Regions from separate parts of the Vibrio sp. JC009 genome, predicted to be linked through region 1. Evidence: riboswitches for the same ligand, from Rfam matches in the RefSeq annotation. Region 1 holds a riboswitch; the other holds the start of a gene.
What was found. Region 1 has a riboswitch for lysine ahead of L3Q72_RS04880 (Na+/H+ antiporter NhaC family protein). Riboswitches for the same ligand answer to the same signal wherever they lie in the genome.
Positions count from the first base shown of each region.

Region 2: another riboswitch for lysine. It lies ahead of lysC (lysine-sensitive aspartokinase 3); the one in region 1 lies ahead of L3Q72_RS04880 (Na+/H+ antiporter NhaC family protein).

Region 1 covers NZ_CP092106.1:1,046,078-1,050,032, reverse strand. Annotated here, with positions in the region: gene hisG (ATP phosphoribosyltransferase) at 1-774, opposite strand, end outside; His leader region at 821-950, opposite strand; gene L3Q72_RS04880 (Na+/H+ antiporter NhaC family protein) at 1,068-2,663, opposite strand; lysine riboswitch at 2,765-2,947, opposite strand; gene L3Q72_RS04875 (ISAs1 family transposase) at 3,153-3,955, opposite strand, start outside.
Region 2 covers NZ_CP092106.1:2,981,472-2,985,426, reverse strand. Annotated here, with positions in the region: gene lysC (lysine-sensitive aspartokinase 3) at 1-1,214, opposite strand, end outside; lysine riboswitch at 1,323-1,500, opposite strand; gene L3Q72_RS13265 (PglL family O-oligosaccharyltransferase) at 1,603-3,378, opposite strand; gene uvrA (excinuclease ABC subunit UvrA) at 3,413-3,955, opposite strand, start outside.

The DNA of each region.
Region 1 (3,955 bases):
ATCTTCAGCAAGAGGCAGTACTGTTGGATCTTCAGCGCCCGGCAGAAGTTTTTTCACTTCTTCAAGCTTATCTGTTGGCGCGTGCAGCATGATGTACTTAGATTCTTTCGCCTGAATCACGCCCTGCATACGAGTCAGAAGACGGTTAATAAGTGCTTGCTTGTCGTCAGCAAACTCACCGGCACGCTGGATAAGGGTCGCTTTTGAACGGAAGATAACTTCTGCTTCTTTCAGGCCGTTTGCTTCCAGTGTTGCGCCAGTTGAAACAAGGTCAGCAATCGCATCAGCAAGACCGGCACGAGGAGCCACTTCTACAGAGCCCTGAAGAAGACAAGTGCTGAAATCAACGCCCTGCTCTTCCATATAAGCTTTCAGAAGGTGCGGATAAGTTGTCGCAATACGCATGCCTGCAAGATCCTGAGGACCGTTATAAGTTGCGTCTTTATCAACGGCGATAGAAAGACGGCAACCACCAAAGTCAAGGCGGCGAAGTGCAACAAACTCACTTGGCTCATCTAGTGCGATTCTGTCTAAACGCACTTCTTCCAGCTCGTTTTCACCGATAAAGCCAAGGTCAACAACGCCATCCATTACCAGACCCGGAATATCGTCATCACGAACCAGCAGCAGATCGATTGGCATGTTTTCAGAATGAACAACCAGACGCTCACCCATCAGATTAAACTTAACACCACATTTTTTTAGTAGTTCCTGGCACTCTTTGCTTAGACGGCCTTTTTTCTGGATTGCGATTCTTAGTCGTTGTGTTGGCATTGCTAATTCCCTGTTTCTAGATATTCGTATAATAAGTTGCTGTAAAACTGAAAAACCCCCGGAAGTGTTATCTCCCGAGGGTTCAAATCTGATGTATCTGACTTAAACTCCGGGAGACTGTCTCCCGGGCATGCGTACATCTCCCGAAAGACTACTCAGGATGATGGTGATGATGAATGTTCATTACAAAATTACGCATAAGTTTTTCAGCTCCGTTTTCTTGTGTTCCACACTAGCGGACGCGTTAACATTTTTCAACAGAAAATTTAGAGTTTTTTCATTTATCTTGAAAATTACACGCGAACTGCTTTTGCAGAACCAGCCCTAGACACAGCAGCAAAGACAAAGCAAATAGCAACAAACGAAGCCAGCGCAGCACCGAATGCAATGGAAACCGAACCAGACATTCCCAGTACCACATAACCAATACATGAAACCAGTGCCACAGACAGTGCATAAGGAAGCTGAGTTGCCACGTGGTCGATATGATTACAGCGTGCACCAGTCGACGAAAGAATGGTGGTATCAGAAATTGGCGAACAGTGGTCACCAAATACAGAACCAGCCAGAACCGCGCCAAGCATTGGCAGCATCATAGATAAATCTGTAGCACCTGCCATATCACCGGCAATTGGCAGCATAATTCCGAATGTACCCCATGAAGTACCGGTAGCAAATGCCATCAAGCCAGACAGCAGGAATAAAATAACCGGCAGCCACTGAATATTAATATTGCCCTGAACAAGCGATGATAAATAAGTACCTGTTTTCATATCACCGATAACAGAACCGATAGACCAGGCAAATATTAGAATTAAAATTGCGCCTAACATAGATTTTGCACCAATCCAGATAGTTTTAGCTATATCTGAAAGTGGAAGTTTTTGTTTTAGCACCGTTAATAACGCAATAAATAAACCAACTAATCCACCATTAACCAGAGACTTACCCACATCAGTATTTTCAAATGCGCCTAAAAGTGAGAACTCTTTACCAGACTCAGCAAGCGCATCGCCGCCCGTAGTCAGCATAAAAATAACGGTAGCAATAATTAACGCCGAAATTGGCGCAATCAGGTCAAATACACTGCCGTGTTCGCTTTCAACAATATCCAGCTCTTCGTTAATTTCATGCGCTAACTCATTATCATCGTCAGATTTAACTTCATTGCCTTTACTTGCTTTCTGTTCATGCGTGCGCATAGAGCCAATATCAATCTGGAACCAGGCAACGGCAAATACCATTAATAGAGCAAATACGGCATAAAAGTTCATTGGCACTAAGCGAATATAAGCGCCGATAGCAGAATACTGGTCCAGCCCATGAGTAACTAAAATACCACTGATGATCGTCATGATATATGCGCCCCAGCTCGATGCCGGCATTAATACACACATAGGCGCAGCGGTGGAATCCAGAATATAGGCCAGTTTCGCGCGTGATACATTATATCTATCGGTAACAGGACGGGAAATGGCACCAACAGCCAGGCTATTAAAATAGTCGTCGATAAAAATAAATACGCCCAGGAATGCTGCCAGTAGCTTAGAGCCTCTTTTACTTTTTACCCGCGCTTGTGCCCAAATAGCAAACGCTCTTGTACCGCCGGAAAGAGTAAGCAGAGCAGTCATCATGCCCAGCAATAAAAGAAATGCGACGATACTCATATTCCATGAGTTAATACCACCATCTTCAATAAATACACCTTTAACGGTGGTACCAATATATGCAGCAGCATTAAAGAAAGAATAATCTGCCAGTAGCAGAGAACCAAGGACAACACCAATCCCCAGAGAAAGCAGAACGCGACGCGTAATTATTGCCAGCGTTAAGGCAATCAGTGGCGGCAGCACCGATAACGGTGAGGAAGCAAAATCGATTAAATTCATGATCTTCAAAAACCTTTCAGGTTAGAGATCTACTGCAGTGAAATTACCCAAAACGGTAATTTAAGTTGAACAAGCGAAAGGGAAGCGAACACTTCACCCAACCCTACAGTAGCGCTCCATAGTTTAACAATAAAATAGACTATGGCAGTGTTGCACTTATTCAATGCAACCCCAGCGAACCGCTTTGATATACAGGTTCACTTCGGCAATCATTCCTTTCACTACTATTCATTGGTATCACCCCAACAGTAGTTACTGATAAAGACTGCGCCTCTACGTCAGTTCTCTGACTGATTTTGAATAAAGTTTACTCAAACCAGTTTCAAACTGAATTAGGTAGCGGCGATTCTACTGATCCAAATGCGCATTGCAAGATAAAACTCGATCAATTTCACGAAACTCAATAGTTTTGCATTCTAAATGACTATTTAAGCACTATTTCATGAAATCAATGAAAGGGACTGATCAACAGGGCAACCGCATGAGTGCTCAGCTTTTCGCCACCTGACTAAAACCTGCATTTAAAACGGTTTCCAGCATTGATGTATTCATCATGCATCGCTTTTGTTTTCCAACAATGCTCACCTTTGTCGGTTCAGCACGAAGCATATTCAGGCTCATATGACGCAGACAAGATAAGTTTTCTGCACCATGATCTTTATATATCTGGCAGGCGTCTTCACCCATACTGACATCAAGAACCCAATGCATGGACTCTATGCCCCAATGCTCTCTTACCGCTGCTAAGGCTTGCTCTGCGCTAAGAGCCTTGGAACTGATGTAGTAACGATATTCAAGGTCAACCGCTTTTCCTTTTTCAAGGCGGAAGTTCTCAACCATTACGATACTTTTCAGGCCTTTCCAGCGTGAGAAATTACCTCCAAGATCTTTGCTGTCAAAGACATAACATTGACGAGATTCAATACGTCCGTGTCCATTTTCTAAGGAGATTGTCTCTGGCATATTAGCCCGCTGAGCTGAAAAGGCATTTTCCACTGCTTTTCGGAGTTTCCCTTGATTACTTTTTACTGCAAGTAAGTAATCTCCACCTTTGTCTACAATGGCTTTGGCTATTTTGGTCTGGCATGCCATTGCATCAATCGTGACTAAAGCTCCTTTGATATCAAGCATTTCTATCAGCTCTGGGATCGCTGTTATCTCATTGCTTTTTTGATCGGTTTTGAGCTGTCCAAGCACCAATTTATTTGAGGAAGCATACGCACTAATCATATGGATGGTGCTGGCTCTATCTTCGCGGTTGTATGATCCACGAAGCGTTTTTCCGTCAATAG
Region 2 (3,955 bases), 1.4 Mb from region 1:
TTTGCGTAGCCACGTGCTTGACTCATGTTATTACCGATAAGTGCAATAAGAGACAGTCCGTGCTCAACATCCACGGTACACAGTGCTTCCAGCTCTTTTTGTGCTTCTTCCGGTAGCTGAGGTGCGCCGCCGGCAGTATTAGTCTGATCCAGAGTCAGAGAGACACTGATTTCTGAAGTGGTTATCAGATCCACAGAGATTTTGTGCTTAGCCAGAATCTGGAATACTTCAGCCAGGAAGCCGTAGGCCTGGAACATATTTGCGCTGCGAAGCGTGATCATCGTCTGGTTGCCGCGAAGCGCCACTGCGCGGAATAGTGGTGAGCTGTCTGCTTCCTGACGAACCCAGGTGCCGCCTTTTTCCGGCTCTTTTGAAGAGCCGACAAACACCGGAATGTTGTGGCGTAGTGCTGGCACCAGTGTAGAAGGGTGCAGGATCTTTGCACCGAAGTTTGCCATTTCAGAGGCTTCGCTAAAGCTGATCTCCGGAATTGGAGAGGCTTTTGGTGCGATACGCGGGTCAGTGGTATAGATACCCGGAACATCTGTCCAGATTTCAAGACCACTTGCTTCCACCGCTTCTGCAATCAGAGCGGCGCTGTAGTCACTGCCGCCACGGCCAAATGTTGTGGTCGCTCCGTCTTCGTCGGAACCAATAAAGCCTTGAGTGATAACCACATCGTTTGCCTGGCACAAAGGAACAAGCTGCTCTTTTGCAAGCTGAGAGATGGTTTCAAGCTGTGGCTCAGCCTTACCAAAGGCGCTGTTTGTGCGCATAACATCGCGGATATTAAAGCGGGCGGCTTTCATTCCGCGCTCTTTCATAATCTGAGTCAGAATGTGAGTCGACATACGTTCGCCATAGGCAACGATATGGTCAGTCAGCTTTTCACTTGCCTGGAAAGAGGCCGCTTCACCAGCAGATGCAACGGATTTCAGCAGGGATGCTATCGCTTCTCTGGTCTCTTCCGGCTCTTTTAGCTGATCAATCACGCTGTAGTGGATGTTTTCCAGGTGATTAACGATCTCCTGGCGGCGGTTTTCTTCCTGCACACCGTTTGCCAGTTCAACCAGCAGGTTGGTGACTCCGGAACAGGCACTGCTTACGACAAGCTTGGTTGCCGGGTTACTTTCGACAACAGCTGCACAGCGGCTCATGGCTTCAAAATTGGCGACACTTGTGCCACCGAACTTAGCTACATTGAATGCGCTCACGGCATTTCTCCCAAAACTTCTTTGATACAAAAACGTGCTACTTTTTCTAGCGATATTATTTTGAAGAGAGATTCATTTAGAGCAGAGGAGATGCATAGGTAGGATGCGTACCTCAGAAGCCCTTCACCAAGTTTGTTTGGTGACAGTTAGCAGGATTCAGCCTGACTAACCGACAAACATTCACCAACAATGAATATTCATCTCGGCATTACTCCCCATCAGCGGTAAGTTTTGGAGTTGTGGCTCCACTTAACACCTGCCTGGGTAATGCTCCTCTTCTGTATTGCCTTTTATTGAACGTTTTTAAGCCATGAAAGTCAATTGGAAATATGAATGTTTAGTGAAAAAAAATTCATCAACTTTTATCTCCAGGCTTTAAGCCGGCCGACTATCGGTCATCTGGATCCGATAATCCCTGCATCTTATCATCAGCAACCAGCACTTTTATTGCCACATTGGAAAAATCGATTTCAGGGAACAGGAATTTTGCCTCGGCTCTGATCTGTTCTGCTTTACTATGCTCACCGATTCCCTGATAAGCCAGGATCAGATTGCTGTAAAGTGCAGGGCGGGGTACCTGCTGAATAACATCAAGTGACCACTGAATATACGGCTTGATCAAAGAGGGTTCATTTCTGTAAAGCCCTATATTCAGATAAGTGCTGTAGATATCCCAGTCAAATCTGTGCTTCCAGATCCCTGCATTGGTTACCTGCTCCAGAATATCCGGGTCCCTTGAGCCCGGCTTTTCAAACTGGGTCAGAACATAATTAGTATGCAGATTGGTGATCAGGAAGCTGCTTGCAATTATCGGAAGAAGCAGGCTGGTTATCCGGAAATTAAAGCGGGTGAAGCGGGTAAAGTTGTAGGTCTTGTATCTGGCTCCCCGTTGATCCAGCCAGAACAGAAAGATGACAAATGAAATCCAGTGAATAGCTGAATGATAAAACGGATATTCCAGCTGACTGTGAATGAGTATTGGCAGGAACAGGCCAAATATAGCTAGCCGGGTTCCTTTTCTGACCGAGAGCAGTTTAGCCAGGACAAAAATGACCGCCAGAGAAATACCAAGCAGAGGGACAATACCACCTTCAACCGCCCAGTAAAGCAACTCGTTATGCGGATGGTCCATTGAAGGGTACCCGGCAGGGTAACTGGAATTTAACTGATGTTGTCTGGCAGTATACAGAATGTATTCAGGTTCAAAGCGCCCGTAGCCGTAACCGGTAAAGGGCTTCTCGATAAACATATCCACAGTCTGCGGGAAGGTGAACTGCCGGGGGCTGTCAAAAGAGACCTTGTTAGTGATCTGCTCGCCACCTCCGGAGGTAAAGCCAATTATAACGCCCAGTCCGACTCCCGCGGCAACGGAAGCAATCCAGCCGGTAAGTCGTTTTGTGGTTGAAAAGCGGTACAGGTAGCGAATCATACACAGAACGCCAAGGCCGGCGCCAAGCCAGCCTGTTCTTGATGCCAGCAGAATCAGTAGTGGAGAGGTGATCAGCGGCATCAGATAAAGCAGGGATGTTCTTGATAATTTCTGTCCGTACTTCTGCTGCTGCCGGGCAAGAAGGTATCCGGATAGCACCAGTCCTGTGGCCAGGAAACTGGCCATGACATTGGGCTGCTGGAATATCCCGTAGGGGCGGGACAGTTCTGGGTTGAAACCTAGCAGGTTTCCTTTTTCCAGCAAGAAATATTGTACATAACCGAACAGGGCTTCAATCACTACGGCGACCACAATAAACCAGAGCAGCCTCTGCTTATGCTGGTTGCTGAGTGAAAATTGCTGGAAGGTAAAAAACAGAAGCCAGCCAGCCCATAAACCGAGAAGCCGGCCGGTGCTATTGTCAGGTGAAGCGTTGGTATACAGAACCGGAAGCGTCATAATTGCACAACTGATCAGAAGAGCCAGCGTCAGCTTGGTATAGCGGAACGACATATTGCGGCCTGTCTGATACAGGCCGATGCCGATGGCGATGCTGATTGCAATCCAGGTGGTGTTGTTGAAGGAGATCGCTAATCCGGCACCACCCGGATTAGGCATAAAAAAGTGCATAGCAATAACAAAAGTAAATCCCATCGCGTACATAAAGCGTCGGTTTAACGGAGCTTTGACTCCCTGAGGGGCCAGTTTCGTTCCACTGAGGTGAACAATTGCCATGGGGTAAAAAGTCCTTTGTTACTGGGCTAAGTCACTACTTTACCTTTTTTTTCTCTGTCAACATAGGCTTTAGGAAGCGGGCAGTGTGCGAGCCATCCACAAGAGCCACCTCTTCCGGTGTGCCTTCTGCAATGATTTCACCACCGCCTTCACCGCCTTCAGGTCCCAGATCGACGATCCAGTCTGCCGTTTTGATTACATCCAGATTGTGTTCAATAACCACAACCGTGTTTCCGTGATCTCTTAGCCTGTGAAGTACCGTCAGCAGTTGCTGTATATCGTGGAAGTGCAGACCTGTGGTCGGCTCATCAAGGATATACAGGGTTTTACCTGTATCTCTTTTGGAAAGCTCTCTGGCCAGTTTTACCCTTTGCGCTTCACCACCGGACAAGGTGGTTGCAGCCTGTCCCAGACGAATATAGGAAAGACCAACATCCATCAGAGTCTGCAGCTTTCTGGCGATAACCGGAACCGGATCGAAGAACTCTCTGGCATCTTCAACCGTCATCTCCAGCACTTCATCGATGGACTTGCCTTTATATTTCACTTCCAGTGTTTCGCGGTTATAGCGCTTGCC